Regions from separate parts of the Bacillus sp. ISL-77 genome, predicted to be linked through region 1. Evidence: riboswitches for the same ligand, from Rfam matches in the RefSeq annotation. Region 1 holds a riboswitch; each other region holds the start of a gene.
The links. A riboswitch is a leader RNA that binds a small molecule or an ion and turns the genes downstream of it on or off. The one in region 1 is predicted to bind cobalamin.
Positions count from the first base shown of each region.

Region 2: another riboswitch for cobalamin. It lies ahead of J7E77_RS21505 (ABC transporter substrate-binding protein); the one in region 1 lies ahead of J7E77_RS00970 ((2Fe-2S) ferredoxin domain-containing protein).
Region 3: another riboswitch for cobalamin. It lies ahead of metE (5-methyltetrahydropteroyltriglutamate--homocysteine S-methyltransferase); the one in region 1 lies ahead of J7E77_RS00970 ((2Fe-2S) ferredoxin domain-containing protein).

Region 1 covers NZ_JAGGQY010000002.1:181,726-192,622, forward strand. Annotated here, with positions in the region: gene J7E77_RS00960 (sirohydrochlorin chelatase) at 1-59, opposite strand, end outside; gene cobJ (precorrin-3B C(17)-methyltransferase) at 120-1,745, opposite strand; gene J7E77_RS00970 ((2Fe-2S) ferredoxin domain-containing protein) at 1,799-2,182, opposite strand; cobalamin riboswitch at 2,309-2,486, opposite strand; cobalamin riboswitch at 2,664-2,852, opposite strand; gene J7E77_RS00975 (VCBS repeat-containing protein) at 3,144-4,076, opposite strand; gene J7E77_RS31030 (hypothetical protein) at 4,392-4,514, opposite strand; gene J7E77_RS00980 (MATE family efflux transporter) at 4,627-5,943, opposite strand; gene nikE (nickel import ATP-binding protein NikE) at 6,039-6,848, opposite strand; gene nikD (nickel import ATP-binding protein NikD) at 6,875-7,702, opposite strand; gene nikC (nickel ABC transporter permease subunit NikC) at 7,718-8,551, opposite strand; gene nikB (nickel ABC transporter permease subunit NikB) at 8,548-9,492, opposite strand; gene nikA (nickel ABC transporter substrate-binding protein) at 9,510-10,897, opposite strand, start outside.
Region 2 covers NZ_JAGGQY010000051.1:184,853-195,749, forward strand. Annotated here, with positions in the region: gene J7E77_RS21465 (histidine phosphatase family protein) at 1-456, opposite strand, end outside; gene cobS (adenosylcobinamide-GDP ribazoletransferase) at 426-1,214, opposite strand; gene J7E77_RS21475 (cobyric acid synthase) at 1,211-2,719, opposite strand; gene J7E77_RS21480 (bifunctional adenosylcobinamide kinase/adenosylcobinamide-phosphate guanylyltransferase) at 2,716-3,288, opposite strand; gene cobD (threonine-phosphate decarboxylase CobD) at 3,270-4,346, opposite strand; gene cbiB (adenosylcobinamide-phosphate synthase CbiB) at 4,303-5,286, opposite strand; gene J7E77_RS21495 (heme ABC transporter ATP-binding protein) at 5,283-6,749, opposite strand; gene J7E77_RS21500 (FecCD family ABC transporter permease) at 6,753-7,814, opposite strand; gene J7E77_RS21505 (ABC transporter substrate-binding protein) at 7,780-8,745, opposite strand; cobalamin riboswitch at 8,939-9,130, opposite strand; gene ribH (6,7-dimethyl-8-ribityllumazine synthase) at 9,189-9,659, opposite strand; partial or broken gene ribB (3,4-dihydroxy-2-butanone-4-phosphate synthase) at 9,685-10,308, opposite strand; gene ribE (riboflavin synthase) at 10,368-10,897, opposite strand, start outside.
Region 3 covers NZ_JAGGQY010000027.1:119,454-130,350, reverse strand. Annotated here, with positions in the region: gene J7E77_RS11105 (hypothetical protein) at 1-472, shown strand, start outside; gene J7E77_RS11100 (diacylglycerol kinase) at 691-1,632, shown strand; gene J7E77_RS11095 (cysteine hydrolase family protein) at 1,741-2,286, shown strand; gene J7E77_RS11090 (nicotinate phosphoribosyltransferase) at 2,350-3,813, shown strand; gene J7E77_RS11085 (hypothetical protein) at 4,031-4,351, opposite strand; gene rlmD (23S rRNA (uracil(1939)-C(5))-methyltransferase RlmD) at 4,542-5,918, shown strand; cobalamin riboswitch at 6,313-6,493, shown strand; gene metE (5-methyltetrahydropteroyltriglutamate--homocysteine S-methyltransferase) at 6,753-9,044, shown strand; gene J7E77_RS11070 (outer membrane protein assembly factor BamB family protein) at 9,185-10,897, shown strand, end outside.

The sequences.
Region 1 (10,897 bases):
ACCTGCTGATTTCCCTCTTGATCTCTGCTCCCATGCCCCACAAATAAAATTGCTTTCAAAATATTTCCTCCCCTTTGTTTGTAAATGCCTACCTGCCAATTGACCTAGACTTCTTCCCATTACTCCCCGCAAACAGCCGCTTCGATTATAAGGTTTGGTGTGATATCCTGGTACACAAAACCTTGAACCTCTTTGACCCGTTTAAAAAATTTATAGAAACGTTCATTTGGATAGGCCTTTTGTTTGTACTCTTGAACAATCCCCTCTATGACCCCGACAATTTGGTCCGGTGCGATTCCTTCCGCTACGATTTGGCCGGGATGTGCCGTTCTTCCGGCTACCTTTGCCCCTAAAAATAAATCAAACGCTCCCTTACGGTAGACAATGCCAATATCCTCTTTTACGGCTCCATAACAGGCCATACCGCAGCCATTCACACCAAGTTTCAATTCTTTGGGGAGTTCAATGCCGCCAAGTCTTTCCTGCAGCTCATCGGCATAAGGGATGGAATCCTTCTTTTCTCCGTCACAAAAATCACAGGCTTTTACGGTTAATACGTCACCAACAGGAGCAATCAAAAAGTTGGCCGCCGCTAGTTTTTCAACAATCTCATCAGGCTTAGAGGTTAAAATTTGCAACTTCATAAAATGGTCTTGTGTGTATTCCATGACACCTTCTTCTCCGACAATTTCGGAAAGAATGACCATCTGAGTCGCGGTAAATTTTTTATTGGCGACACCAGGGCTGACCGCTACCTCAAAAATAGATTGAAAGTCTTGCTTCACCATTAAACCTTGGGATAGGCCATCGTTCTCACCAAGGATCATTTGCAAGGCTTCCTCAGCCAGCTCTCTTGGCGACTCTTTCACTGAGGTTGGGGTGACTAGTTTTTTGTGCACCGGTGTTACTTCTTCTGTTTGCTCCAGTGCCCATGGTTCGGCTTCCTTTTGCAAACGTTGATGCGGTTTCAACGGCTGTATTGCCTGATTTAATGTATACTTCCGCTGATAACCGCGCGGAGTGATGATCAAGCCGTCGTAGTAAAATGTTGAAGAGTTGCCAATTAAAACGGTGGTTAACATTCCAATTTCATGATCTAGCATCTCTTGTAAATTGGTTAAGACGATCTTTTGACTATCACGGTAAGCACTCTTTACCAATCCTACAGGGGTTTCTGGCGAGCGATATTTTAGTAGAATTTTTTGTGCTTCCATGATCTGTCGTGTTCTTCTCCCGCTTTTTGGATTATATAAGGCAATCACAAAATCAGCTTGAGCGGCCGCTTCGATTCGTTTCTCGATCAAGCTCCAAGGTGTCAAATGGTCACTTAAGCTGATCGTACAGGCATCATGCATGACCGGCGCGCCTAATAAAGAAGCACAGGAGTTGATGGCAGAAATGCCAGGGACCACCTCCACTTCTACCCCTGAGTCTTTTTTCCAGCCTTTTTCGATTAGCACTTCGTAAACCAGTCCTGCCATTCCATATACACCGGCATCACCGCTTGAAATGACGGCTACCGTGTAACCGAGTTCGGCCTGTTTCACTGCCTCCTGGGCCCGGCTCACTTCTTCTGTCATTCCTGTGCTGATGATTTGCTTTCCAGCTATTAATCCCTTGATTAAATCAACGTAGGTTTTGTAGCCGATGATGATATCACTTTCTTCGATGGCTTCTTTTGCCCGTCCGGTGATATGTTTTTCATCACCGGGGCCAAAACCAATAATTAATAATTTGCCTTTCACACTATTACGCCACCTTCCAAAATTTCAAACTAGAATCCAGATACTATCCGCTGTTAAATCTTTTCTTTAACAGCTTTTTGTACTCCTTCGATGCATTCCGACCCTTCTGGCTGTATGAATCCTTCTTCGGAATATTCATAGATCGCATGCTCCTGAAGGCAATGACCTTCCGCCAGATGACGCCTTACAATCGTAGCTCCCACTTCTGGCGTCACGTTTTTATACCAGGTCCCGTCTGGATAAACGATAGCAACGGGAGCGTCCTTACATCTCCCATTGCATCTCGTTCTTGTTGTATGTACGAGTGAATCTAAGTTTAAATTGGTGATTTCATTCCGAATCGCTTGTGTCGCTTCCTCCCCACCCTTTCTCATACAGCTGCTGCCGTTGCAAATGAAAACATGGTGTTTCGTCCCTTGTAAATTCCAAGTAGTCATGTCACACTCTCCTTTTCGTTTTTTACGTAAAAAAAGCACCCCTATGACATAGGGGTGCAGAATATATACACACAAAAAAATAGCGGTGTATGTTCAGCACTTCTCCCTATGTTCCCGTAGGTTGATGGAAGTTATTAGGTAAAGGCAGGTCTCCTGACTTAGGTTCATCATTCCATTGCGTCTTCCCGAATTCCTTCAGTGACATCTGCAATGAACTCCCCATACAGTGGCGGGTACCGTGACGGATTTAAACCGTACTTCCCTATTAAGCACATATTCGTGCACCTATCCTAATCTATTCAATTGTTAAAAAGGCTTGTTCCTTCTAAAGCTAAACTATGAGAATTAAAAATGATTTAGAATCATCAAAACGAAAAAATCCGTTCAACATTAGTTGAACGGATAAAACGTCAGCACAAAGAAAGTTAATAAATAATCCTTTTTGTCCAAACGTTCCATCTTCTCAACCCCCGAAGAAATCGAAACTTAAAAAGCTAAGACAGGTCTCCTGACTTGTGTTTCTTCCTACTTTAGACCCTTCCCGAATCGTCAATAAATAAACGGTCCAGTGGTTTGTCTATTTCGTCCACACTTACAGTTGCGGGGACAGTTCTGGCCTTTCACCAGATTCCCTATTAAGCCCTAAGGCATCTTAACTAATAATTAACAAATTCATATGTAATTTTAAGAGATAATAATTATACTAGTCTAACAAATAGAATATTTCAAGTGCTTTTTTAATTCCCTTATATTATTTTAGGGGATCGGCATAGCTATCGGATTTGAAAGGCTCGATAAAACGATGGTTTAAAATTAAAAATTTTTATTCCTTTCTGATTACAAAAGGGTTCCCTATTTTTAAGGACACCCTAGCTAATTTTTGATTAACAATTATTCCATTAGGCCTCTTATGTTAGGTGAAAAAATATTTGTTCATTTCTTTTATTAAAAGGTCCAATTGTTACATCTCCCCACCAAAGGTGGCCACTGTCTGTCTGTCATGTCCAAACTCCTGACCATTCCATTTCAATACAGTTTGTACATATCCCAGACTGTCCGCATTATACCTGCCAGCTATCCTTTGATACGCTTCGAGTTCATATCTATTATCCCTGTTAAAATCAATCGGGTATAAACCAGACAAAGGATTCACCCACCCATTAATAGGAGCCCTTAATATTCCTTGGGGGTTATAGATTTCCGATAAATATTCCTTCCCCTTATAAATAAGGTCAAGAATATACTTTTCTCTGAGACGATAACTGATTACCTTTGCTTTGTATTGATTTTCATATGTCACATCGTACTTATAGGAATCATTGAATGCATCTGAATCAAATATTTGTCTAATTTGACCGTTCATATAAGAAAAGATATACGCATAAACCGTGCCGGCGCTTCCTCCGGTATCAATAACCACTAAAATATCTTCCCCCTTGTTTCCTGTCAAATCACCTAGAAAAAGTGTGGGGTTGTATCCTGAGTTATTTTTAAAATGGATGTGATCATAGTGATGTGTTCTCCCATTTTGGACAACCAATGTGATATCTTTCCAAAATGGACTATCAGGAGTTTTATATGCCGTAAGATAAACATTATCCTTTATCCCGTCTCCGTCAATATCACCCCTCTTTACTGTTACGATGGCTGGACTATTAGTATCTATCTGTCTTGAATCAGCTGATTGCAGTCCGGCCCGTATTTCAAAAAGTTTGTGCTTTGAAGGATAAGGATTGGGAAAGGACAAAGCCAGATCAATTGTTTGCAGTGCTTCATTTGTTAATCCAGCTCTTGACTGCGTTTTAGCCAAACAGTACCAATAATAGGGATGATTCGTCTCACGTATTTTTGTGTAATAATGATGGAGCTCTTTATTGAAGTCATTGGTGTCCATTTACAACCCACCTGTCTTATTATTCTCCATATATACTTATGTACGAATTCACAGGAGCATTCCAAGGTCCGTTTTCCATAGGTTATCGTCTCGTAGGTTCCATCTTTTTTCCATAAAAAAAAGCAGGTACCTGAGCTATTACTAGCCATTACCTGCTTTTTCGTGAAGTTCCACTAGATATCAGTTTTATCACCCAACAAGTCTAATGGAGAATTGTCTCCAACGTTCTCTAGCAGCGGAGTTTCTACCGCTACACCTAAATTTTTTAGTAGTTTAGCAATGGTTTTCATACCACTAAGGGGATTAATTTTGGTTTCATAAGAATCTTGAATGCCATGTTTCTAAATGGGTAGCCCCAACGACATGGAAGACATTCGGACGATCAATCAGGAATTTTAAGGCGACAAAGTCTTTATCCATTGTTAATTCATAGAGCATTCGTTTGAGCCCCTTGATCCTTCCTCTATAGATATTTCATTTGTATGCCTGGCTATTTTTTATTCCTCCTTGTTACATGACAAATGATTCAATTCAAAAGTAGCTGTAATTTTCAGATTCCTTTGTTTATAGATAATAATCTTTTATTTAATCTAGGAGTATACATGATCAAGAATCCAGAACGCCCAAAAGTGTATAGAATGAAAGCCAGCCATAGGCCATGATTATGCCAGATAGGTGTTGCCGTAATTTGTATAAGGATATAGGCGATCATTGCGTAAATCATAGAGTTTCGAACGGGAGCAATTTCAGTTGCACCTGTGAAGGCACCATAAATGACAAGGCCAAAACACGCGGCAAACGGGTATAGAATAAGCCATGTTCCATATGTAGTTGAAAGTTCGATTACACTTGGTAGATTGGTAAAAAGCGCAATAATTTGTTTTTGAAATAATCCATATATACAAGCTATCACAAAAGCCGTAATCACCGACCATTGTTTTGATAAAGTAAGTGTTTTTTTATATAAATCCTTGTCGTTTGCTCCTACCGCTTTGCCGACAAGAATACTCGTAGCGTTAGCAAACCCCTCAAAGAAATAAGCCATAATGTAATGAATTTGAAATAGAACAGCATTGGCCGCTAAAAAGTTTGTACCAAACGAAGCACCTTTTGCTGTAAACATATTAAAAACGACTAATAAACAAATCGTTCGAATAAACAAATCCTTATTAACGTTAAACATCTTTTTCATAGACTGTGTATCTATAAGTTCTTGAAAGGATGGTAACCTCCATTCAAACGGTGATGCCTTCATCACAATGAACATCCCTAATATAAAGGCTGTCACTTCAGCAATCAAAGCGGCAGCAGCAACCCCTTTTACAGCAAAAGAAAAGACATGGACAAAAAGAATGGCCAATATCATATTCAAAACATTCATTAACACCTGTAAACATAAAGATTCTTTAATCTTTGCCATCCCCATTAACCAGCCAAGGATAACATAGTTCAGTAGTGTAAAGGGTGCTCCCCAAATTCTAATTCGAAAATATTCAGCTGCAAACTTACTGACATCAGAATCGTTTGAAAACAATATCAAAGCTACATATTCAATCGGCCATTGTAAGAGAATAAAACACACCCCAACCACAACAGCTAATAAAAATGGACGCGATAAAGCAAGTATTCCTTGGGCTTGATCGCTTGCCCCATTCGCTTGTGCGGCAAAAGCAGATGTACTAACCCGTAAAAAACCGAATACCCAATACAAGGTATTAAAAATAAGAGTCCCGACTGCAACTCCTCCAATATATGCCGCATCAGGAAGCTGTCCCACAACGGCTGTGTCTACAGCACCTAACAAGGGCGTTGTCATGGTCGAGATCGTTAAGGGAATCGCCAAAGTGAGGTACGCACGATGATTCATTAGGAATTTCCTCCTTCTATCAATACAAATAAGAACAATAGCCCCGATTTTGCAAATGAAATCGAGGCATTCGAAAAGTGTTTATAATGTTTAAATTAAACAGGTCTAACCGAACGAAAACGAGGGTGCTCGGCCAGCATTGAATCTCTCATCTTATTTACTACAGGATGTTCTGAAGAAAAAAACTGTTTTTTTGCATCGTAAAGCTCGACCAATTCTCCTTTTTCTAGTACACCTAATCTATCACTAATCGTATAGGCAGCTTTAATATCATGCGTAATAAAGAGATATGATAACCCGAAGTCTGCTTTTAACTCCTTGAGTAATTCTAAAATAAGGGTTTGATTCACCATATCTAGACTACTGACAGATTCGTCTAAGACAATCAGCTTTGGCTTGAGTGAGATGGCTCTTGCAATATTGATTCTTTGCAATTGGCCACCGCTAAATTGATTAGGATATTTTTTTAAGTCGTCTTCACTTAGCCCTACCCTTTCTAATAATTCAATAACGGTTCGTTTTTGCTCAGCAACTGTTAGCTTTTCATAGTTTTCTAGCGGCTCTGCAATAATTCGTTCGGCCGTCATTCGAGGGTTAACCGATGAGTATGAGTCCTGAAATACAGCTTGAAGATCACGACGGATTTTTTGACGACTATGCTTATCTGCGGTATATATATCATGCCCTCGAAACAGAACCTGTCCACATTGCGGCCGTTCCAGACCAAGAATCACTCTTCCTAAGGTACTTTTACCAGCTCCGCTCGTACCAAGCAAACCTAAACAGGTTCCTTCCTCAATAGAGAGAGAAATGTCGGAAAGTGTTTTTTTAGAGCGATCTTTCCAGTTGAAAAACGTTGGAGATCCAAAGCTATGGGTTACTTCATTTACTTGTAATAAACTCATTTTTTCACCCCTTATAAATGCCTAAGTCAAGCCAAATGGATGACAGGTTCATCTAAATGTACTATTGACCGTGCATTTAAAAGTTTTTTTGTATACTCATGCTGTGGATCATCAAATAGTTGGAATACACCAGCTTTTTCTACTATTCGACCATTTTGCATAACGGCAACTTCATCAGCCATTTCAGAAATGACACCGAGATCATGGGATATTAATAATATGGCTGACCCATATTCAGAGCGAATTTTATCTAAGTGGTACAGCACTTTCTTTTGATTATTTACATCAAGTGCGGTGGTCGGTTCATCGGCAATAATTACCGCAGGATGTAAGCAAGCGGCAATAGCAATCATCACCCGTTGAAGCATACCACCACTCAATTGAAAAGGATAGTATTTTAATAGTTTAACAGGATCTGGTAAGTTCACATGATGCATCGCCTCAATGGCAAGCTCTGTTGCTTGTTTTTTATTCCATTGTGTATGTGTTCGAATGGTTTCTATAAATTGGTGGCCAATTGTAAAAACAGGCGTAAAAGCATTCATCGGATTTTGCATAATAAAGGCTATATCCTTACCACGAATCATACGCATTTCTTTCTCTCCTAAACCGTTCAATTCGCTTCCTTTTAATACGATACTGCCTTCAATCGTTGTAGTTTTCCGATTGAGAAGCTGAAGAATGGACATACTCGTAACGGTTTTACCGCATCCACTTTCCCCAACAAGACCCAGTACCTCCCCACGCTTCAGTTCAAAATTGATATCCTCAACAAGCGTGGTAGCACCAGTTTTTGTTTTTACCTGTACATGTAAATCTCTCACTTGTAACACATTCGACTGTTCTGTACCCAACATTCTCATTCCTTTTTATGATCGACGTTTGACACCGTAACGTTCGGATAACGCTTCGCCCAATAAATTGAAGGTCACAATCACGAGCATAATCATCAAACCTGGAAAAAGCATTAATTCAGGATTCGTCCGAATATACGACTTTCCTTCGTGAATCATCGCTCCCCATTCAGGTGTAGGCGGTTGTACTCCTAAACCAAGAAACGACATGGCGGATATATCCATGATGGCCCAACCCATTTCTAATGTACCCATGACCACAAGTGGAGGGAGCACATTTGGGACAATATGCTTTTTAATGATCTTCCATTGCGATGAACCGCTTATTTTCGCCGCTGCAATAAAGTTTTGTTCCTTCAGACTTAGAACCATTCCTCGGAACATTCTCGCGTAATATACCCATTGCACAAGCATCAGTGCTAAAATGACCTGAGGAAGTCCAGGACCGAAAATACCAACCAGACCAAGGATAAGGATAAGGCTAGGAAAAGCCATTACACCATCACAAAATCTCATCAAAACCTGATCCACCCAGCCGCCTTTATATCCAGAAAAGGTTCCAATTATTAAACCAATCGTTAAAGATGAAATGAATATGAGCATGGCAAAGCCTAAAGATATTCGTCCCCCATATAAAAGGCGTGATAAGTTACATCTTCCTAAATGATCAGTACCTAATGGGTATTCCCAGGATGGAGGCTGTAGTTTATAAGCTATATTGACCGCAATCGGATCATTGGGTGCAATCCAAGGAGCCAATAACGTGATGATAAAAAGAATCCCTAATATCATGGTACATATCGGAATCACTTTTTGACTTATAAATATCCTGCGTATACTGGTTATCATCGTTGTTGCCCTTCTTTCCTGGATATGCGCGGGTCAATAAACATTTGAATCAAATCCACTATTAGGTTGCTAATTATAAATAAACTAGCGGCTATTAGTACATAGCATTGAATGATAGGGATGTCACGGTTAAAAATCGCTTCAATAAAATAACGGCCAAACCCAGGCCATGAAAAAACGGTCTCCACGATAATCGTTCCTGTCAGCAGTTTTCCAAGATTCATCCCCAGACCAGTAATCATAGGGGAAATGGCAATTCTTAAGACATGCTTGGCCATAATGGTTTTTTCTTTTATCCCCCTTGTCCTTGCGAATAGCACATAGGGCTCTTGTAAATTTTCAAGAATGCTAGCACGCAACAATCTTGTGTACATCGCTATTAAAGGAAGAGCAAGCGTAATGGAAGGCAATACAAGATGTTGCCATGTTCCAAACCCCTCAACTGGGAAAAGATCAAGTTTTACAGAAAAGAAAAAAATCAATAAATAACCTAGCCAAAAAGAAGGAATGGATGCCCCGAAAAAGGAGAGTATGCGACTGAAATGATCAATTGCGCTGTTTTTCTTTACTCCTGCTAGAAAGCCAAGAGGGACACTGACAAGCACCGCGATGAATAAACTCCCTAGCGCTAGCTGGAAGGTTGCTGGAATTCGGTAGATCACCTCGTCCCAAACGGGCTTATTCGAAACATAAGATATGCCAAAATCAAGTTGGCATATCTTCATAATAGAGTTTACATATTGAATGAAGAATGGTTGATCTAAACCAAACTCATGTCTTTTCTGGGCCAAAATCTCATCGGTCGGTTCGATATGTGCTGCTGTTAAATAAGACTCGGCCGGATCCACCGGTGAAAAGTGAATCATTCCAGTTGTTAGAAGTGCGGCCAAAAGAAAAACCGGGATAATGGACATTATTCGTTTTATAATATAATTGCCCATAATAGCCTCCTACCTGCTTACTGCTCGATGATAATTCCTGTGAATGGATTTTCGTCACGATTCGCAGAGAAATTGAAGTTCTTGACATTTTTTTGATAAATCGCTGTTTTCTTAATATAAGAGATAGGAAGAATTGCTCCTTGGTCCTGCAGTGATGTTAATATAGAAGTGTACAGCTGTTGACGTTCATTTTCGTCAGTTGTCTGAGGAACCCGGGCCATTTGTTGGAGTAATTCCTCTTTGCTTGGATAGGCTGAAATGGCTTCATTAAATCCAAATCCTTCTTTTGCCACAATGTTTATAAATGTATGCGGATCATATGGAGAACCGTAGTTACTAAAGAAATTAATATCAAACTTATTATCTTTAAATCTTTGAACTTGAACAGCAAGCTCTACCCCAACAATATTTAATTTCACACCAATGGCAGCCCATTCTGATTGTAGCGTTTCCGCCATTGCTTTTTGAATAGATTCTGCTGAATCGTACATCATTTCAATTTCAAGTGGCTGTCCATTTTTTTCCCGAACCGTTTTCCCCTTAGGAAGTGTCCATCCTGCTTCGTCTAATAACGCTTTTGCTTTCTTAACATCATATCCAATCTTCGTAACATCAATTTCGGAAGTATAAGGCAAGTTTGTCGGTAGAATAAAATCTGCTGCTTCTTCTAGTCCAGAAGTGATTCCTTTCACCATTGCCTCTTTATTAAATCCATAATGTAACGCTTGGCGAACACGTTCATCGGATAGCTGTTCTCTGTTTGTATTCATAACAAGCTGTCTTGTCGCGACTGGCTCAGAAATGCTAGTTTCATATTTATCAGTTGATTCTAATTGTTTGAAAGCGTCTAAACTGATAACACCTTCTCCGTAAATTAAATCTAGCTCACCTTTTTCAAACGCTAGTACTCTCGTTTCTGCATCAGGAATGACTTTCACTTGAATTTTTTCTACTTTTGGAAGCTCACCCCAATAGTTTTCGTTTCGTTTGAAAATCGCATATTCATCCGCTTTATACTCTTCCAAAATCCATGGGCCTGTACCAACTGGTTTCACAATTCCTTTTGAGGTATCACCATTTTCAGGGAATCCAGCTTCACCTAAGAAACGAACTGGTCGAACAACAGCTAGCTCCTGAATCGTTGGATAATAGGCTTCAGTTAATGTCATTTTAAACGTATTGTCGTCGATAACTTCCATATTTTCAATTTTCGAAAGGAAACCCAACCAACTATGTAATTCCATGTGGCTTAAAATTGTATCAAAATTCTTTTTCACAATTTCTGCATTAAAGCTTGTTCCATCAGAAAATTTGACATCTTGACGCAGATGAAATGTATATACTTTTCCGTCTTCAGAAATTTCCCATGACTCAGCAAGATGCGGTTTTAGCTCTCCCCCAACTC
Region 2 (10,897 bases), on a different contig from region 1:
AAATTTTGATAAAAGAAATCTGATGACTCCCCCATGAGTAATTACTGCTGCGTTCTGCAAACTTGAATCGAGAATCTCTCCAATCATCCTAGCCCAGCCAGCATCAACTCTCTCGGTGAACTTATCAAATGATTCACCGTCGGGCGGACAATGCGTAACAGGATCTGCCAGCCATTGCCGATAGAGTCTATTTTCTTTCAAGTCTTCGTACGTATTCCCTTCCCATTGACCGAAATTCATTTCTCGTAATTCTTTTAATAGGTATAGACTAGAGTTTGGAAATAATATTTCCGCTGTATCAGTACACCTTTGCAAATCACTTGAAAAATAGCGCTGATAGCTTTTTGTCACCGATTTACTTATTGATTCCGGACATAACGGCGAATCGTTCCACCCTAGATAGGCTTTTCGTCTATTTTCTTCTGTTACACCATGACGAAATAATGCAATAACCACACGGTCATCCACAGGATTAACTCAGTCCCTTCAACAGCTGCACCTAAGACATCCCCCGTTATACCGCCAAACCAATTCACAGCTTTCCGACGAAAAAGGAATAAACAGCAGGCTGCAGCTAAAATCAATAAACCTATTAAGAAGATTTCTTTTATAAATAAACTAACCAGAATTAGAACACCAACTAAATAAATTGGATACGGCCAAAGGGCCTGCGGTTTCGCCGCATTCTGGAATAACGTGCCCAGCCCCTCATCCTTGGCTGACTTTACCGTTAACAACAGAACACCCATGACAGTTTTACTTAAAAAAGGAATGACTGCAATCATAATAAATAGTACGTTTTCGACCTTCGCTAAACTCTCATACATAAATAGAAACCGACAGCTTAATAAAACAAGAATGGAGAGAACACCAAAAGCGCCCGTTCTTGGATCCTTCATAATTTCCAGCCTTTTCCCTTGATCTTGATAGGAAAAATAAGCGTCACTTACATCCATCCAGCCATCCAGATGAATTCCTCCGGTCAGGAGAATCGTTACCAGCCAAAGCAAGAATGCACAAGCAAGATGGGAAAACGGAGTAAACTCAAGACACAGATAAAATACCGCTGAATAAATGATCCCTTGTATTAATCCAACGAGCGGGAAGGCTTGAACTGCCTTTTTAAGATGGTCTTTATCCATTGGTAACTCGAGTGTGATAGGGATTGCTGTAAAGAATTGAATATTAATCAAGAAACCTTTCAAGAACTTCATGTTTTTGAACCCCATTGATTGATAATCTTTTTAATCAGATCCCATTTTAGATGACTTTTCATTTCGTCAGCGATAGAATCAAATCTTTTGTCTTTAAACTCGCTAATTGAATGGATTTCTTCAGCAGGGAGTCCTTTCCTTGTCCGAATCATGTTTAACCAGTGATTTCTCCACTCATCATTTTGAAATAGATGGTGAAGGTACGTTCCAATGATTTGACCGTTATTTGCGTAATAGCCTTCTTCTTCCCCGTTTGCTAATGTTAAAAACGGACAGACCTCTTTAGAAAATATCGTCTTTCCTAAATGGATTTCATACCCTACGATTGGCTGGTGAATTGGTAATTCTATCCCTTTGTGATACTGGGCAGTGACTCGATTTGTTTCCTTTTCTTTATAAAAAGTAGTAGCAGCAGGAATCACTCCTAACCCCTTCACCTTGTAGTTCGGTATCCCAGTGTCGGAACCAACTTCATCAATCATTTCTTCACCAAGGATTTGATACCCTCCACAAATCCCAACAATATAACCGCCATTTGCTACGTAGTTTCGGACTAAGATATCTAACTGTTTATCTCTTAAATTGTTCAAGTCGCTAATCGTACTTTTTGTACCAGGAAGGATAACTGCGTCTGGCTGTCCAAACTCACTCGCATGATTGACCAAACGGAGCGAAACACCTTTTTCAAATAAAAATGGTTCAAGATCACTGTAATTTGAAATAAACGGCAGGTGGATGACAGCAATATCAATTGTCCCTTCATTCCGATTAGAAAATTGGCTGCGAATCGATAATGAGTCCTCACCATCAATCATATGATTTTCCACAAACGGCAATACACCCAATACAGGAATGCCTGTTTTCTTTTCCAGCCACTGAACTCCATCTTCAAATAAGGTAATATCACCGCGGAATTTATTGATAATCACACCGACAACACGCTGTCTTTCATTAGGCTCCAAAAGATCAAGAGTACCAACAATGCTAGCAAATACTCCACCGCGGTCAATATCGGCTACCAGCACAACTGGTACCTCCGCCAATTCGGCTACCTTCATATTGACCAACTCGCGGTCCTTTAAATTTATTTCAACCGGGCTGCCTGCTCCCTCCATCACCACTACATCATATTCATCGGCAAGCTGGTGTAGAGATTTCTTAATTACCTCTACTCCTTTTTCATAAAAATGATCCCGATATCCTCGTCCCGAAAGGGTTTCGATCGCTTTTCCTAGATAAACAATTTCTGCATGCCGATCTGACCTTGGCTTTAATAGAATAGGGTTCATCCAAACGGTTGGCTCCACTCTAGCTGCTTCCGCCTGAATCCCTTGTGCTCTGCCAATTTCTTTACCGTCTTGTGTCACGTACGAGTTATTGGACATGTTTTGCGATTTAAATGGGGCGACCTTTACTCCCTCATTGGCAAGTATTCGGCACATCGCCGTTACGATTAGACTTTTGCCCACATCTGAAGCCGTACCCTGAATCATGATTCCTTTCATTGCGTTACTCCCTTCATTACGATAGGAATCCCTGCCTCTACTAAAAACACTAACTCCGCTTCCTTGACTAAATATTGATGGATTTGGCCCAGCAAGCGGCCATAGGTAAACACCAGATCATTTCCAAGTAACGGCTCGTTTAATACTTCATTACTGACGACAATTATTGTCCGAGCATGATTTTTTATCGAAGTAATCCCTGTGATCACATTTTCTTTGACCTTTTCTAAAAAACGTTCATCCCATACTTGCTCAGAAGAAAACAATTCATTATTTAATAGAGTTGTGACACAATCCAACAAAACAATATCCTTATCATGAAAGTCAACAGCAATTTTCCCAATTTGAACTGACTGTTCATACGTTTTCCACCGGTAATTCGCTGAATCTCGATCGCGTTGGTGTTTTTCAATTCGTGCCTTCATTTCTGAGTCAGAAGGAAAGCCGGTTGCCAGATAGTTAAGTTGGCAGCCTGTCTTACGAGCGATCTCTACTGCTTTCCTCTCAGCAAAGCCGCTCTTCCCACTTCTTACTCCGCCTGTTATGAAGATTAATGATGATGACGCCATTTCGCCAACACTTCCATTAGTTGATTATTTTCTTGATTACTTTTTATGGCAAACCGAAGCCATCTTCCCTCTAAACCAGGAAAGTTAAAGGTATGCCTTGGAATGATGCCTTGATGTAGAAGGAACTCAAACAACGCAAACTGATCTCTCAAATGCGGATCCTTCAATAAATAGAAATTCACGTTGGAAGACGAAACCACAAATTCTTCCTGTGTAAAAAAGGCAAACAGCCTTTTCCGCTCATGACTAATATATGCCTGTGTCTCTTTAATAAAAAATTCATTTTGCAGACAAAGTTCCCCTGCTAATAACGCAATGGTATTAGTACTCCAATGTGATTGCAACTGGCTAAGGCCCGAAACAATCGCTGGCTGAGCGATTAAATATCCCAAGCGTATTCCTGGAATCGCAAACATCTTTGTCAGTGAGCGAATAATAATTAAATTTGAAAACTTGTTTATGTATGGAACCAATGATTCATATTCTATTAAAAAATCAAAAAATGCTTCATCCAAGATGACAAGGCAATCCCGCTTTTCACATTCCTCTATGATCGAAATAATCGTAGAGGCCGGATAGTAAATACCTGTTGGATTGTTTGGATTACACAAAAACAAAGCATCTGCATCCATCAAATTCGAGTGTAAATTGACCGAATTCAATTCAAAATTGGGCTCCACTAGTTGATGGTAGACAATTTCACATTTGTTTGCCCGACATGCTTGTTCATATTCCGAAAATGTTGGTTCCACAATAACTACTTTTTTGCCGGCAAGCATACGGGCAAGCAGCGTAATAAGCTCTGCTCCTCCATTTCCAATTAGGATTGTATCGATCGGGGTCTGCTGCGATTTTGCAATCCTTTCCTTCAGCTGTGTTGCATAAGGATCTGGATAAACATTAATTTCTTGAAAAAAATCCGGCCATTTTTCTTTCAAAGTAGATGGCGGGCCAAGTGGATTGATATTTGCGCTAAAATCAATATACTGCAACGGGAGTGCAAGGCCCATTGCCTCATATAAATATTGAGGATTCGAGCCATGTGACGGCCAATTCAAGGACCATTCCCCCTATCCATAAAAATAATAAAAATAAAAAGACCGTTTTGCTAAGAATTTGATTGGCCTTGATGATATGTTCCGTTTGGATGGACTGAATGGGTTCACCCATTTTTGCCCGGTTCGATATCAATCCTTTATAATAATTGATTCCGCCAAGCTGTATCCCTAAAATAGCTGCGACAGCCGCTTCACCCCAGCCGCTGTTTGGGCTCGGATGCTTTTTCGCATCACGGAATAAAATCGTCCAAGCTTTTCTATAAGGCATCCTTACGGGACGTTTTCCTATCAGCATGATGATCCCAGTTAATCGACTTGGAACCCAGCTCATCACATCATCCCATTTTGCAGACGCCCAGCCAAACTCTTTATATCTAGCGTTCATGTGGCCCACCATCGAATCACATGTATTGGTTGCGCGATAAACCATCGCCAGCGGGGCTCCGCCAATCAGTGCCCAAAACAAGGGGGCCGTCACCCCATCACTAGTATTTTCGGCCACAGTCTCAATCGTGCCGCGAGCGATTTCACTCTCATCCAAGGAATCTGTATCACGGCCAACAATATAGGATAGTTTTTTCCTAGCTTCAGGAAGGTCCCCTTCTATTAATGGACGATAGACTTCTAGAGAAGCCACCTTCAAGCTTTTTTGAGCAATGGTTGTAGAAATAATCATACCTTCCACTAAAATTCCAACAAAAGGATGAATCCAATATCCTATTAAAACTAATAACAAAACGACGAAAAAAACTAAGAGTAAGATAAAAAGGAGCATGGCCACCCCTTTCCACCGCTTAGACTTACCATTATTCCAACGTTTTTCAAGAAATGTTATCATCGTTCCAATCCATCTTACAGGGTGGGGCCAATCGGGTGGATCCCCAATAAACAGGTCAATAATATAGGCAACTGTGATTGAGATTAAATGATGAACGATCATTTGCATTTTCTCTTGCTGGATTTTTGAATCGCTTCGATCGTGCACTGATAAACTGCCTTGCTAATAAGCTTGCCTAACGGGGTAATCGTTCCCGCAAATTCTAATACTTCACCTGTTTGAGTAGCAGCAATTAAGATACTATCTGTCGATGTACCGGTGGCGATCGTTCCGGTGACTTCATCGATTACCTTTAGATCATTCAATGCCTTAACCTTCGCTTCAGTTGCGGTCATGATGCATTGTATGAAAGCTTCCTCTGTCAACTCACCGTTCACAAAAATCCATGTATTAATCGTACCAGGTATCATATCAAATGAATGCAGCTCACTTTTCGAAGCATCAATTGCATTTCCCACCCCAGCTGTCACAACAGCAAATACCGAGAAGCTATTATGTTCAAACCGCTTGTAAACTACATCTTCGAGGACAACTGCGGTCATCATGCCAACAGTTTCCGACGGTTCAAACCCGTTTGATTTTAAAAATGAGGTCATTTCTATACGATAGTCACTACAGCTGTAATCCTTGTGAACATGGCGGTTCACAAATGTTTGGTGCCATCCCGTTCCCGAACCAATCACCCCAGATGACATTGTCCTTAATGGCATGGGGGATGTTAACTCGATAAATTCTTCTGAAATATTCAGCATCGACTCATCTAGGTCAAAATCGACAACTTCGTGATTCACTTTTGGCAGTAAAACCATCTGCGGTGCAGCGACTTTAGGATGGGGATGTTTTTGAATGTCTGTATGATACACATCTCTTATTCGATCTTCCCGCAGCACCTCATTAGGAATATGATCAATATTTATCCTGCCATTTTCGAGAAGGAGCAATCGATCACAATAAAGCCCGGCAAGGTTTAAATCGTGAAAAATGGAGATGACTGTTAATCCATTTTCTGACGTCCATTGTTTTAAGAAATCTAACAATTCCTTTTGATACGACAAATCCAAATGGTTAGTGGGTTCATCTAACAATAGTATTTCAGGCTCTTGGGCCAAAGCTTGGGCGAGAAATACTCTTTGTTTTTCACCGCCTGATAATTCCTGAATATTTTTATTTTGGAATCTGGAAACACCAATTTGCTTCATTACTCGTTGGACAACCTCTTCATCGGCTTTACTCCAGGTTTGAAACAACCCCTTTTGATGTGCATAACGGCCAAGCGAGACGGTCTCTTTTACGGTGTATGAGAAAGATTGTGATGAATGTTGTGAAAGAACGGCAATAATTTGGGCCAGCTGTTTTGCTTTGTATTCCTGCAGCCGTTTCCGATTGATAAAAATCTCACCCTTTTGGATTGGTAAAATTCCACTAAGCATTTTTAAAAGGGTTGTCTTTCCACTTCCATTCGGCCCCAATATCCCGAATAATTCTCCCTTTTCCACATCAAAAGAAATGTCTTTCAGAACCGCTTCACTCGAGTATCCACCGGAAATCTGTTGAACACTAAGCATCCTTTAACCACTTCTTTCCGTTCTTTTTCTTTGGAGCAGGATTATTGCAAATACCGGTGCACCAATTAAAGCCGTGATGACACCAATGGGTAATTCTGTAGGAGATATGATTGTTCTTGAAATTAGGTCAGCTAAGATTAAAAAACCGCTTCCTGTTATGATTGATAACGGAAGGAGGTGCCGGTGATCGGGACCCCATAATAATCTTGATAAATGTGGAATCACTAGCCCGACAAAACCAATGGTACCTGACACCGCAACTGCCGCTCCTGTTAAAATAGAGCCAGCTGTTAAAATAATTAGCTTTCTTTTTTGAACATTGACCCCTAAATGCTGTGCCCGCTCTTCACCAAACGACATGGCGTTTAGTTCCTTTGCATTAAAAATCAGCAGGCCTGAGCCAATGATAAAAAATGGCAAAATGATCTTTATGTACTCCCAGCCTCTCATCGATACACTTCCTAATAGCCAGCCAATAATTTGCCTCAACTCATCTCCAGTAAGCGCAATCATCAGCGAAATAATTGCCCCTAAGAAGGAGCTAAAAATTATCCCTGTTAAAATAATCGTTTCCACTCTCATCGAACGCTCTATTTTACTGGCGAAAGTAAGGACTAAAAAGATGGTTAAAAAGGAAAATAAAATACTTAGCAATGGTAATGTGAAGGAACCAATAAAAGGAATAGATAGATGGAAAAACAGTGTCAACACCGCTCCAACTGACGCCCCGGAGGATACACCCAATGTATAAGGATCTGCTAACGGATTTCTTAGCAGACCTTGGAAGACTGCCCCTGCAATAGCAAGAGAAGCCCCGACAAGACCAGATAAAATCACTCTAGGTAAGCGAATGTTAAGGACAATACTTGAATACATAGGGTCAATTGTCTCCAATGAAATAACCCCAAATAATTTAGCACTGATAATCTTAATAATTGTTAAGATTGGAACCGAAACTGTTCCAATTGAAATCCCTAATAAAAAAGCTAGAACAAGGAACATTCCAGCTATTATATAGGCTAAATATTTATTATTTAAAAATCTCAGGATAGACAGCCTTTGCAAGATCTTCTACTCCTTCAACGATCCGAGGGCCTGAGCGAGTCACGCGATCAGAATCCACATCGACTACATGCTTATTTTTTACAGCGTTGACCGTTTCCCAGCCCTTTCTAGTTAAAACTTGTTCCGCCGGATTTTTGACATAGTATCCATAGGTAGTCAGGATTACATCTGGATTGCGTTTAATCATCGCCTCTTGATCAATTTTAATCCAGCCTTCTTGATCATTTGCGATGTTTTCCGCATTAATTATATTTAGCATTTGATCCATAAAGGTATTCTTGCCAGGTGTATAAATTTCTGGAGCGGGTGAAACTTCAACTAATACCTTTTTCTTTTCTTTTATTTCCCCAGCCTTTGCTTTAATTTCGGCCAATTTATCCTTCATCCCTTTAATCATCTCATCGGCTTTCGCTGTTTCACCGGTAGCTTTCCCAATCATATCAATGGAATCATAAACTTGGTCAAAATTTTGCGCATCATTAACAACCAAAACGGTAATTCCAGCATCTTTAAGCTGCTGAAGCCCTGCTTCAGAATTATGAGCGGACGATGCATGTGCTAGCACTAAATCTGGTTTTAAGGAAATGATTTTTTCTAAGTTTATTTCCTGTCCGCCGATTTTTTCTTTTTTCGTCGCTGCTTCCGGATAATTATCGAAATCAGACACTCCCACCACTTCTTTGTCAAGTCCTAATGCAAATGCAATTTCTGTATTACTTGGAATTAGTGAAACGATCTTTTCAGGTTTCTTTTCGATGATAACTTTAGTTTTGGCAGCATCAGTAAGTGTAACTGGATAGGTTATTTCCGCTGTTTTCTTTTCTACACTAGTTTTATTTTCTTCGTTAACTTCGTCTTTCTTTTCAGCACATCCTGCTAAAACTCCTACTGTCAATAATACTACTAACAGCAATGAATACAATTTTTTCATTTTTCTCCCTGCTTTCTGTGTAATTACCTTATGTAACAAAAAATAATTCCTCTTGTGCTAAACACAATTGCTTGGATAACAACAAAAAAACATCTCCACACTGTTAATGGAGATGTTGGTATGATTAGATTCAATTACTAGTGAAAAGTAAAAGGAGTCTAGCCTTCAACACCTTCCTATCCTCGTAGGTTTATTGGCGCACAAGAATTAGGCAGGTTTCCTGGCTCATGATCATCGCTTCCTATGCCTTCCCATCGAATTCGACAGTGGCACCATATAGGTTGCTCTCATTTACAGTGGCGGGACCGCGTTGGCTTATACCAAACTTCCCTTTTAAGCTGAAAATCTTTCGTAAAGATTTAGCACCTAATTTTTAAAAATATTTTTTGTTAAATTCATTATAGAAAAGGTGGAATGATTTGTATATGTTTTTTGCAATAATTTTATAGTTCAATCGTTCTGCATAAATTTGCCATTTCAATAGCTGCCGATGCTGCGTCCCAACCTTTATTACCTGCTTTTGTTCCGGCACGCTCAATCGCTTGTTCAATAGAATCCGTGGTTAACACTCCAAAAATGACCGGAATGCCACTACTTAAATTAATTGCGGAAACCCCTTTTGCCACTTCATTACAAACAAAGTCAAAATGTGGAGTAGAGCCGCGAATGACTGTGCCGAGCGTGATAACTGCATCATATTTTTTGCTATTAGCCATTTTTTGGGCAATTAATGAAATCTCAAATGCACCTGGTACCCAGGCAATATCTACGTCTGTCTCACTGACGCCATGTCTTTTAAGTGCATCCTGTGCACCGCCTAATAATTTACTTGTAATGAATTCATTAAAACGTCCAACCACGATTCCAACTTTTAATCCTGAGCCAACTAAATTTCCTTCAAAAATATTACCCATGAGTATGCCTCCTAAATTTGTTTTAAACTTCCCGCTTAACTAAGTTTTCCTTGTTGTTTCGGTATTCTACTAAATCTTTAATCGTTATCATTTTAATGTTTAGCTTATCAGCAATTTTACGCAGTTGGGGGACACGTGCCATCGTGCCATCGTCATTCATGATTTCACAAATGACACCAGCAGGCTTGGCACCGCATAAAATTGCAAGGTCTACAGCTGCTTCTGTATGCCCCGTTCTGCTCAAGACTCCGCCTTTTTTAGCAATTAGCGGAAACATATGCCCTGGTCTTAAAAAATCAGATGCTTTTGATTCCGGGTCAACCATACTCAACACCGTTGCTGAACGTTCAAATGCAGAAATGCCAGTGGTAGAAAATTTATGGTCAATGCTTACGGTAAAAGCTGTTCGATTTGGATCCGTGTTCTTGGAAACCATTGGATGTAAGTCGAGCTTTTGAGCTAATGCCTCGTCAATGGGAACACAGATTAGACCTCTTCCGTGAGTGGCCATAAGATTTATAACCTCAGGCGTTGCTTTTTCAGCAAGAGAAATAAAGTCCCCTTCATTTTCCCTGTTCTCATCATCGCAGGCAATAACAACCTTTCCTTCTTTTAAATCAGCAAGAGCTTCGTCAATCGTATTAAACACGCCACATCTCTCCTTTCAAAATTACAAACCAATTAAAACTAGACTTTTCCAACCATCATTTAATTAAAGCCATTGTCTGCTAAAAATTGTGCCGTTATCCCTGTCTTACGCTTTTGCGCTGTATCACTTGAAAGGTTTTTGATAAAATGTCCAACGTATTTACCAATCATATCGCATTCTAGATTAACGATATCCCCTGACCCTTTTAGTCCCAAAATCGTTTCCGATAATGTATGGGGGATGATCGATAGTGTAAAACTATTTTCTGTTACCGCAAAAACAGTCAAACTTGTCCCATCTACCGTGATAGAGCCTCTTAAGATGACATATTTTAATAATTCCTGCTCCGCTTCAATCTCATAGTAGACCGCATTTTCGAAGGACTGTTTACTTTTAATTATGCCTGTTCCATCGATATGTCCTGAGACAAAATGGCCGCCAAACCTTCCACCTGCTGCCATCGCCCGCTCAAGATTTACTTTGGAACCTCGCTTTACCATATTTAAACTTGAAGCTTTGACCGTTTCGGGCATAACATCTACCGTGAACAGCTTTCCCGTAAAGGATGTCACCGTTAGACATACCCCGT
Region 3 (10,897 bases), on a different contig from region 1:
GGTGCAAACAGCCAAAAAGGAGAAGTTACTCCAAAGTGCGGATGATGTGATTATAGCAAACCAAAAGGGTGATACGCTCTATTTAAACATGAAGTCACTGCCAAACGAAATGAGTCCGTTTAATGCAGCTGGGGAAGTAGCGGCGACACTTTTGGTTCCGAATCATGTGAAGCTTGAGGTGATTGGCAGTGATAATGCGTTAACCTTAAAGCCACGCTCGCTTGTGAACGACTGGAGTATTGAAAGTGTCGGATCGGTCGTTGTCGATGTGGCCGCGGCTAGCAATTTGAAGGTTGCAGCAGTAGGTGCCCAAGAGGTAAGAGGGAAAGATGGCGACTGGAAGGTGTCAACGGAAAAGGATTTAAATGGCATCGACAATGGCAGGAAAAATGCAGTTTATCAATTTGGTGAAGGAAAATACCATATCAATATTGCCAATGCCTATGATGTTAGTCTTACTACGAATAAATAAATATATAGAGAAGTGATTAGGCATACATGGCTAAATCCACTTGTCTAGTTTTTTGCAAAAAAATAAAAAAACGTTATGATAGGAGTTGGATGTTTGAAGAAAAAATAGTTTATAGGCTTGGTTATAAGTTTGTAAGCTAGGATAATAATTGGTAGAATATTGAATTAAGCAGATAACGAATGCCGATTGTTGATTTCAAAAATAGGATGATGAAAACGATGAAAAGAGCAAGACTGATTTACAATCCTACCTCAGGACGTGAAATTCTAAAGCGGAATCTTCCAGAAATTCTTCAAAAGCTTGAGATTGCTGGGTATGAAGCTTCATGCCACGCAACCACTGGTGCAGGCGATGCGACCGAAGCAGCACGCTTAGCTGTAGAGCGTCAGTATGATATCGTCATTGCAGCGGGTGGAGATGGTACGATTCATGAAGTGGTCAACGGACTTGCGGAACAAGATTACCGTCCTAAATTAGGGATCATTCCAGCAGGAACCACGAATGACTTTGCCCGAGCCCTCCACATCCCCAGAGATATTGGACCAGCTGTAGACATTATCACTAAGGGTGAATTGATTCCCGTCGATATTGGACGTATCAATGATCGATATTTTATTAATATTGCGGGCGGCGGAAGAATAACCGAGCTTACATATGAAGTACCAAGCAAATTGAAAACGATGCTCGGCCAACTAGCCTACTACTTAAAAGGGATGGAAATGCTGCCTTCTATTAAACCTTCCGAAGTTTCGATTGAGTATGATGGGAAACTGTTTGAGGGTGAAGCGATGCTCTTTCTTGTCGGGCTGACAAACTCGATTGGTGGCTTTGAAAAGCTGGCACCGGATTCTTCTATTAACGATGGACTCTTTTCATTATTAATATTGAAAAAGACGAATCTTGCTGAATTTATCCGGATTGCTACGTTGGCTCTTCGCGGTGAGCATGTAAATGATCCAAATGTCATCTACACTCAGGCCAACCGGATTAAAGTCCAGGCAGTAGATAAAGTCCAGTTGAATTTGGATGGGGAGTTTGGCGGCTTGCTTCCAGCCGAGTTTGAAAACTTGTACCGTCATTTAGAGGTGTTTGTTCCTCTTGACGATATTCGCCCGAATGATCGCCCGACTGATTGGGAATCGGGGAAAAGATATAGCTAAGTGAAAAGTTCGTTCCAATCGGAGCGGGCTTTTTTTACAGGTGATAAAGGGAATTGTGTAATAGTTCTAGAATAATGTCTGTAATGAAATGAGAAGGGGCGTTGTGAAATGAAGGCGTTAATAAATATCGATTATACCTATGATTTTGTGGCGGTTGATGGGGCGTTAACATGCGGTGAGCCAGGACAAAAAATCGAAGGAAGGATGGTTGAACTGACAAATGAGTTTATTACGAAGGATGATTACGTTGTATTTGCCATTGATGTCCATGATCAGGGTGACGAATACCATCCAGAAACGAAATTGTTTCCGCCGCATAACCTTCGCGGGACGTCAGGAAGAGACTTGTTTGGTGCGCTGAAGGAAGTGTTTGAAATGAATGAACAACGTGAGAATGTTACCTTTATGGATAAAACAAGATACTCTGCTTTCGCGGGAACAGACCTTGAAACCAAATTACGAGAGCGCGGAATTACAGAAGTTCATTTGGTCGGCGTCTGCACCGATATATGTGTTCTTCATACAGCAGTAGATGCTTACAATAAAGGATTTAAGATTGTGGTATATAAGGATGCCGTGGCTTCTTTTAATCAGGCGGGTCATGAATGGGCCCTCGGACATTTTGAACAATCCCTAGGAGCGATAGTTAAATAGACTTTCGAGGGTAATATTGGTTATAATGAGGAAAAGCTGAAATAGTATTTCGGAGGTCTGATTATGAAACACTTTTATCACGATGATAGTTTAACTCTGCATACCGATCTATATCAGATCAATATGGTAGAAACGTATTGGAGAGATGGGATACATAATAAACGTGCGGTCTTCGAACTATTTTTCCGCAAGCTTCCGTTCGGGAACGGCTATGCAGTATTCGCTGGATTGGAGAAAGTAATCCAGTTTATTCAAGGCTTCCGCTTTAGTGGAGAAGACCTCGAGTATTTGCAAAATGAAGTAGGTTACAAGGAAGATTTTATCCAATATCTTAGAGAAATCCGTTTCACCGGAACAATCTGTGCGATGAAAGAAGGCGAGCTTGTTTTTGGCAATGAACCGATCTTACGTGTGGAGGCTCCACTTTGTGAAGCCCAATTAATTGAAACAGCGCTGCTTAACATTGTGAACTATCAAACATTAATTGCTACGAAGGCATCTCGCATCAAGCAAGTCGTGGGCGATGAAGTGGCGATGGAATTTGGGAGTAGACGGGCCCAGGAAATGGATGCTGCAATTTGGGGAACAAGAGCAGCCTATCTTGCCGGTTTTGAATCAACAAGCAATGTAAGAGCTGGTAAGCTGTTTGGCATTCCTGTATCTGGAACACATGCCCATTCGATGGTCCAAGCTTATAAAGACGAGTATACGGCTTTCATTAAATATGCCGAAACACACAAGGATTGTGTCTTTTTGGTTGATACATATGATACACTCCGCCTCGGTGTTCCAAATGCGATTAAAGTGGCAAAAGAATTAGGCGATAAAATTAATTTTATCGGAATTCGTCTTGATAGCGGCGACCTTGCTTACCTATCAAAGGAAGCACGCAAAATGCTCGATGAGGCTGGATTCACTGATGCTAAGATTGTTGCCTCAAGTGATTTAGATGAATATACGATTATGAGCTTGAAATCTCAGGGTGCCAAAATTGATAGCTGGGGAGTTGGCACAAAGCTGATTACAGCTTACGACCAAGCTGCACTGGGTGCTGTTTATAAAATTGTGTCTATTGAGGATGAAACCGGAAAAATGGAAGATACGATCAAGATCTCATCCAATCCGGAAAAAGTTACAACCCCAGGATTGAAGAGAATTTATCGCATCATCAATAATACAAACCATCATGCTGAAGGTGATTATATTGCGTTAGCAGACGAAAAGCTGCCTGAAAAACGGCTGCGGATGTTCCATCCAACCCACACGTATTTGAATAAGGTGGTTACCAACTTTACAGCAAAAGAATTACATGAAGAAATCTTTTCTAAAGGCGAGCTTGTTTATGAAATGCCTTGCTTGGAAGAATCCCGTGATTATTTGAAGCAAAACCTCGATGCACTTTGGGGCGAGTATCAGCGGATTACGAATCCAGAAGGTTATCCAGTTGACTTGAGTCAAAAATGCTGGGATAACAAGATGAGAAATATTGAAGAGGTTAAAGACAAGGTAGAGGCAATGAAAAGGTAACGATCAGGCGTTCTTTTAATAAAAAAAGGGCAGACTTAAGAGGTTTTATTTCCCTTTTGAGTCTGCCCTTCGTTTATTTTTGTTTAAAGAAATCGACAAAGGCATGGAAAATTTCGATACCCTGGTAGGTAAGCATACTTGCGGCTGATAGTGAAAAGAAGCCAATGATTACAAAGCGGATCCACATTTTAATTTCCTCCCTTATTATGGTGTTAGCTTATGATTCGGGAGGATGGATCACATAGTTTGATTGATGAAAGATGGGAATGAGAAAAATAAAGCTTTTGTGAAAACTTATGAACAAATAAATCAGTGGAGTTAGTGCTGCTGAAAGGATGATCGTAAGGATAAAGTGAGTTTGTATAACAACGGGCAGCTTTTTTTCATCGTTCCATTGGTCTTTCACCGCTCCATCATCTACGTTGATGATGGCTTTGATATTAGCGTGGGAGTGAGGAAGTGAGTAGGAAAAATGGATAAAGGTGAAAGTAAGGAAGGCAAGGAGTAACGGAATGGAAAGGTTTTTTAGCATCTTCATCAATATCCTCTCCTTCCCAAAAATGAGATTGTTTTAATCATATACACTTTTATTATATTTGAAAACAAAAATATTCTGACAATTTTCGTAGTCTTATTGAAAAAAAGGCTTTTGTCCATTAACAGGTTTCGCAATCAGTCATGCTTTGTGTTACAATCTTAGCAGTCAAAACGAGCAAAGGAAGAAACGTATGAGCAGAATAGTACCGGTTAATAAAAATGATTACATAGATGTAGTTTTTGAAGATTTAACCCATGACGGAGCGGGTGTGGCCAAGGTTGATGGGTACCCGTTATTTGTCTCGAACGGACTGCCGGGCGAAAAGGCAAAAGTGAAGGTGATTAAGACAGGCAAAGGGTACGGCTTTGGGCGATTGGTCGAGCTTTATGAAAAAAGCCCGTTCCGAGTCGATATTGAGAGCGGTGATATCCATAAATTTGGCGGCTGCCAGCTCGAGCACATCAGCTATGAAGGTCAGCTGAAATATAAAGAAAACCAGGTCCGTCAGGTGCTCACACGGATCGGTAAACTGGAGGATGTTGTTGTTCATCCGATTCTGGGGATGGACCATCCCTTGCATTACCGCAACAAAGCCCAGGTACCTGTTGGAGAGAAGGACGGCAAATTGATTGCTGGCTTCTATAGACCGAGGAGCCATGAAATTGTTGATACGAATGAGAGTGTCATTCAATTGCCTGAAATTAATGAAGCGGTTCAGACGGTAAAGGAAATATGCAGCGAGCTAGGGATTCGTGCGTATCACGAGGAATCTCATAAAGGTGTACTCAGACACATTATGGCTCGTTATGGTCAGCAGACGGGAGAGCTCATGGTAGTAATTATCACGAGGACGGCGGATCTTCCTCAGAAAAATCAGCTGGTTGAGCAAATTGTTGCGCGGCTCCCGAAGGTAAAGTCAATCGTCCATAATGTCAATTCGAAGCGCACAAACGTCATCATGGGGGAAAAAACGACAGTTTGGTGGGGGAATGAAGTCATCTATGACTATATCGGGGATGTGAAATTTGCCATTTCTGCACTGTCCTTTTACCAAGTAAACCCTGTTCAAACAAAGGTGTTATATGATAAGGCGCTTGAATATGCGGACCTTAGCGGTGAAGAAAGCGTCATTGATGCTTACTGTGGAATCGGAACGATTTCTCTATTTTTAGCACAAAAAGCAAGGAAAGTATTCGGCGTAGAAGTTGTTCCAGAGGCAATAGAGGATGCTAAGCGGAATGCAGCGTTAAATGAGATGACGAATACAGAGTTTGCTGCAGGGGAAGCGGAGGTTGTTATACCAAAGTGGTATAAGGAAGGTAATGTCGCCGATGTTTTGGTTGTTGACCCGCCGCGCAAAGGCTGTGACGAGGCCTTGCTGCAGACCATTATTGAGATGAAACCGAAAAAGGTCGTTTATGTATCGTGTAATCCAGCCACCCTAGCAAGAGATTTACGGATATTGGAGGACGGAGGATACAAAACGGTGGAAGTGCAGCCGGTCGATATGTTTCCGATGACCACGCATGTGGAAGCGGTCGCGAAGATTGTATTAAAAAACCTTTAAATCACACTGGATAAAGGGACTAAGATGAATAGTGGGTTAGATGCTGTCTGGGAGAAACCAGCCAATGGCATCTAGCCCTTTTATATAATTAACAAAATTATACAAACTTCGGGGATTGACAGATTTTTTATACATTAATGTGGATTTTAAATATCAAACAGGAATAAGCATATGGACTAGAAATATAACCGTAAAGATCATTGCCATGATTCGGTGGGACTTTTTTCGAAACCCTGATGCTTTTTTGTGGTAAGTACCCAGCAAACAAAGTGACCAAAAGAAATAAAAGGATGTATAACCCAGCAACATCTTGATATGACCATATAATCATGCTGAATACTTTTCAGAAAATTATGTACTTCATATTATTAATATGCTATAGTTAGTGAAAATTACATATCGTGTAAGAATTGGTGCCAAGCTAAGGCTTGGCTTAAAAGGGAAGAACGGTGTAATTCCGTCGCTGTCCCGCAACTGTAAATCGGAGTGAATCACAAATACCACTGTCAAATGATGGGAAGGTGTGAGGAGCAATGATGATAAGCCAGGAGACCTGCCAAATTCTAGTACACACCAGATACCTACGTGGAAATAGGTGGTGACAGTCATTTGTACGACAAACGAGTTATGAGCAGCGATGTTTATGCATATTTTTATAAGCATACCTTTAACTTGATTGTAAAGCCATTTCCATTTTGTGGAGATGGCTTTTTTGTTGTATAGGAGATTATCAAATCATTTATTTTGGATAACGTGAACTAGTTCTCTGAATCCAGCTCCAGCGCCTTTTGTTCTATTTGGGAATATGTAAATTTAAAACAGGAGGAATGTAAAATGAATTTAGTAAGTACTGCTATTGGTTACCCGTACATTGGTGATAATCGGGAGTGGAAACGTTGTGTAGAATCTTTTTGGAAGGGTGCGATATCAGAGGAGCAATTTATTTTCGAGATGAAAACGAATCGCTTGAATAATTTGAAGCGCCAGCAATCATTAGGCTTAGAGTTACTAACAGTTGGGGATTTTACCATTTATGACCGTATGCTTGACCATGCGGCAATGTTCGGATTGATCCCAAATCGTTATAAGTGGACAGGTAGTGAAGTCGATCTAACCATTTATTATGAAATGGCCCGTGGGGCAAGCCATGTTGTGGCTTGTGAGATGACAAAGTGGTTTAACACAAACTATCACTACATTGTACCTGAGTATGAAGGCAAGTCATTACAATTAACCAAAAACTACATTTTAGATTATTTTGAAGAGGCCAAAGAGGAATTAGGTCTTATTACAAAGCCTACAATAATCGGTCCTTTTACTTTTGTTAAATTAACGAAAGGATACGATGCCAAAACCAAAGCATTGTTTATTTTAAAACTCTTACCGTTATATGCTCAAGTATTCCAGCAACTTGTAGAGGCTGGGGCACAGTGGATTCAAGTGGAAGAACCAGCACTAACCCTTTCCCTAACAGCAGATGATGTAAAACTAGTGCAAGAAATTTACAAACAGTTAGCAGAAGAAGTACCGGCTGCACAAATCATGTTGCAAACCTATTTTGAAGGACTATCAGCGTATGAAGAGCTGTCTCAATTACCTGTTGCAGGGATTGGTCTTGATTTCATACATGGTGCCGAAGAGAATATGGCTTCACTTCGAAAACACGGGTTCCCACAAGACAAAGTATTAGGAATTGGTATCGTAAATGGACGTGATATTTGGCGGGCGAATTTGGCTGAAAAAGCAATGAATACAAAAGCTATTTTATCATTAAGCGGGGTAAAAGAAGCTTGGATTCAGTCTTCATGTAGTTTACAGCATGTACCTGTGACGACGAAGGCTGAAACGCGTCTAGATGCGACATTAACAAATGCTTTGTCATTTGCCGATGAGAAAATTGTTGAGTTAGCACATATCACATCCTATTTTCGTGACGAGAACTGGACTGGAAATAAGAGCGTATCACAAAGTATGATAGCGACTGAAGCATTAGAGCAGCATAAGGCGAGGAAAAATGCACGTGTGAAAGAGCTGGTATCACAAGTAAAGCCAGAGCATTTTACCCGTCCATTGACGTTTAACGAACGCCAGCCTTTGCAGAAAGAGGCATTACATTTACCGGATTACCCAACCACAACCATTGGCAGCTTCCCTCAGTCAGATCAAGTAAAACGGACACGTACAGCATGGCGTAAAAAGGAAATTACAGACGCTGAGTATGCAGCGTTTCTAAAAAGTGAAACAGCCCGTTGGATTCAAATTCAAGAAGAAATAGGACTGGATGTTTTAGTGCATGGTGAATTTGAGCGGACGGATATGGTTGAGTACTTTGGAGAAAAGCTAGAAGGTTTTGCCTTTACAGAAAAAGCATGGGTTGTATCCTATGGTTCACGTTGTGTCAAACCACCAATTATTTATGGTGACGTCGAGTGGACAGCCCCAATGACCGTGAAGGAAGTAGAAGCGGCACAGCAATTAACGTCTAAGTATGTGAAAGGGATGTTAACAGGTCCTATCACAATCTTAAATTGGTCTTTTGTCCGCGATGATATTTCACGTGAACAAGTAGCCAACCAACTAGCCTTAGCACTAAGAGAAGAGATTCAAGCTTTAGAAGATGCAGGCATTGCCATTATTCAAGTGGATGAACCGGCATTACGTGAAGGATTGCCATTACGCAAAGAAAAATGGGCTGATTATTTAGCATGGGGGGTAAATGCCTTTAAGTTAGCAACTTCTAGTGTGAAGAATGAAACACAAATCCATACACATATGTGCTATTGCGAGTTTAATGACTTTATTGAGCCGATTCGTGCCCTTGACGCAGATGTGATTTCAATCGAAACGTCTAGAAGTCATGGGGAGTTGATTCAATCTCTTAAAAAAAATCCATATGAACTTGGTATTGGTTTAGGAGTGTATGATATTCATAGTCCACGTGTACCAAGTCTAGAAGAAATCAATGCGATTTTAAACGATAGTTTAGAAATTATTTCAAAAGAACAGTTCTGGGTGAATCCAGATTGTGGTTTAAAAACACGTCATGAAGAAGAAACCATTGCATCGCTAAAAAATATGGTGTCAGCCGCTCGGAAACTACGCCAGCAGCAACAACAAACTGTTTAAATCTAAGCTTAACAATTAAATTAAGGGCCTTTTCCATTTTTGGAAAGGCTCTTTGGTTTGTTTAATTAACTGAACATCACCACGTAGGTATATGTGCATAAAATGATTAGTGCACGAAAATGGAGGTGTGATGTTCAAATATGATGTATTTCAATCATTACTATAGAAATAACCCTTACAATACGTATGTGCCGATATCAGAGTTAAGCAGGGTAGGAGCAAAGGTTACTTGGGATGAAAAACAAAAGGTTTTTAGAGTCACAAGTGATTATCATCTATTAAAGGTTGAAAACCAACAATTAAGGCAGAGGATAACAGAATTAACGGCGCTGGTAACGAATCGTGGCTTAAGGGCTAATGATCAAAACTGGGAAATGCACTTAGCTGACCAGGGAAATACCAATTATTCAACTGCTACAATGCCAGTAGATTTGACGTTATTATCATTAAAGAAAGATCCATTTAATAATGCATCTAAACTGTTTAGTGTAAATCAGAATCAGCTGTACTCTGCTGAACGAATTTCGAAAAAAATACTCTCTGCAACCGACTTGGACACCTATAAAGAGAGATGGAATTTTTCAACAGAAGACGAGAATGGATTTCTTGATTTGATAGCAAGAGACGGAGTGGTATACGCTTCAACCATGACTAATATTTATGCCATTCAGGATAACGGAACCTCTCCACTGACACTTTGGACCGTTGATAGCTTTGCGAATCGTCTAATACTTGACCGAAATACATTATTTTATTACACCAGAACCACCGAGGGTCTGGATGCGATTGGTACAGTAGATATAACAACGGGTCAAAAGAAATGGAGTTATCCCCTTAAATTCCAAGAGCTAATCGAAGGAGTTTTTGCTGCTGGCGGAAATAGACTGTATGCAAATATACGGAATCCAGTGCAAATGACATCCAAAATGTATGCATTCGATACGTCCACAGGAACTGTTCTTTGGACATTTGATCTTGATTCAAGCTTGCCTATTTACGGAGCTCCTGTCTATAAAGATGAGAAGCTTTACTTCGAAACAAAACCGGCGACAACAAGAAACATTTGGGCATTGGATGCAGCAAGTGGAAAAACATTATGGAAGTATAGTCCAACGGGTATGTTTACACAGCCTCTTTCTGTAACGGATGAGTCTTTAATTGTCCTGGATGAGATCAATATCATGGCGATTGATAAAAATACTGGAGTACAAAAATGGAAGACCATGTACGCAGAGCAGTTCGTTGCCGGGGGACTACAGACCATTAGAGGGTCAAGCGGTATGGTCGTAGCCTCAGACAGAATTATTTTGGGAAATTACAACAAGATAAAATTCTTTAATTCAGCAACTGGGCAGCTTATTTATTCAACTCTTCAGCTTACACCTACTACAGGCGCATCTGGTCTACGCCCAATCGGTGTCATCAAAGACACAATTTTTGTAACCGAGACGAATCAATTTCTCTATACGTACGCCGTGCCCAAACCAAGCCAGTTAGATACAGAAAAGCCAACGGCAACGATCGATTTGCCAGCAGTCAGCCAGCTTTCTATGCAGGATGGGAAGAATCAAATCAAGATTCCGGTTACAATAAGTGAAACGGCGGATATGGATGTAACCATTGTTGATGAAAGCGGCCAGGTAATTCAGACCATCGGTTGGGGACGCCATTTGAAGGGTACTTCCAATTTTTATTGGGATGGAAAAAATAGCCGTGGCTTTAATGTCATCCGTGGAAATTACTATCCAATTGTAAAACTCACAGATCTTGCTGGAAATAAGAATGAGTATACAGTACGTGACAAAATAATTCAGATAACAGAAGGATTCGGACTAACTATAAAAAATGCCAAC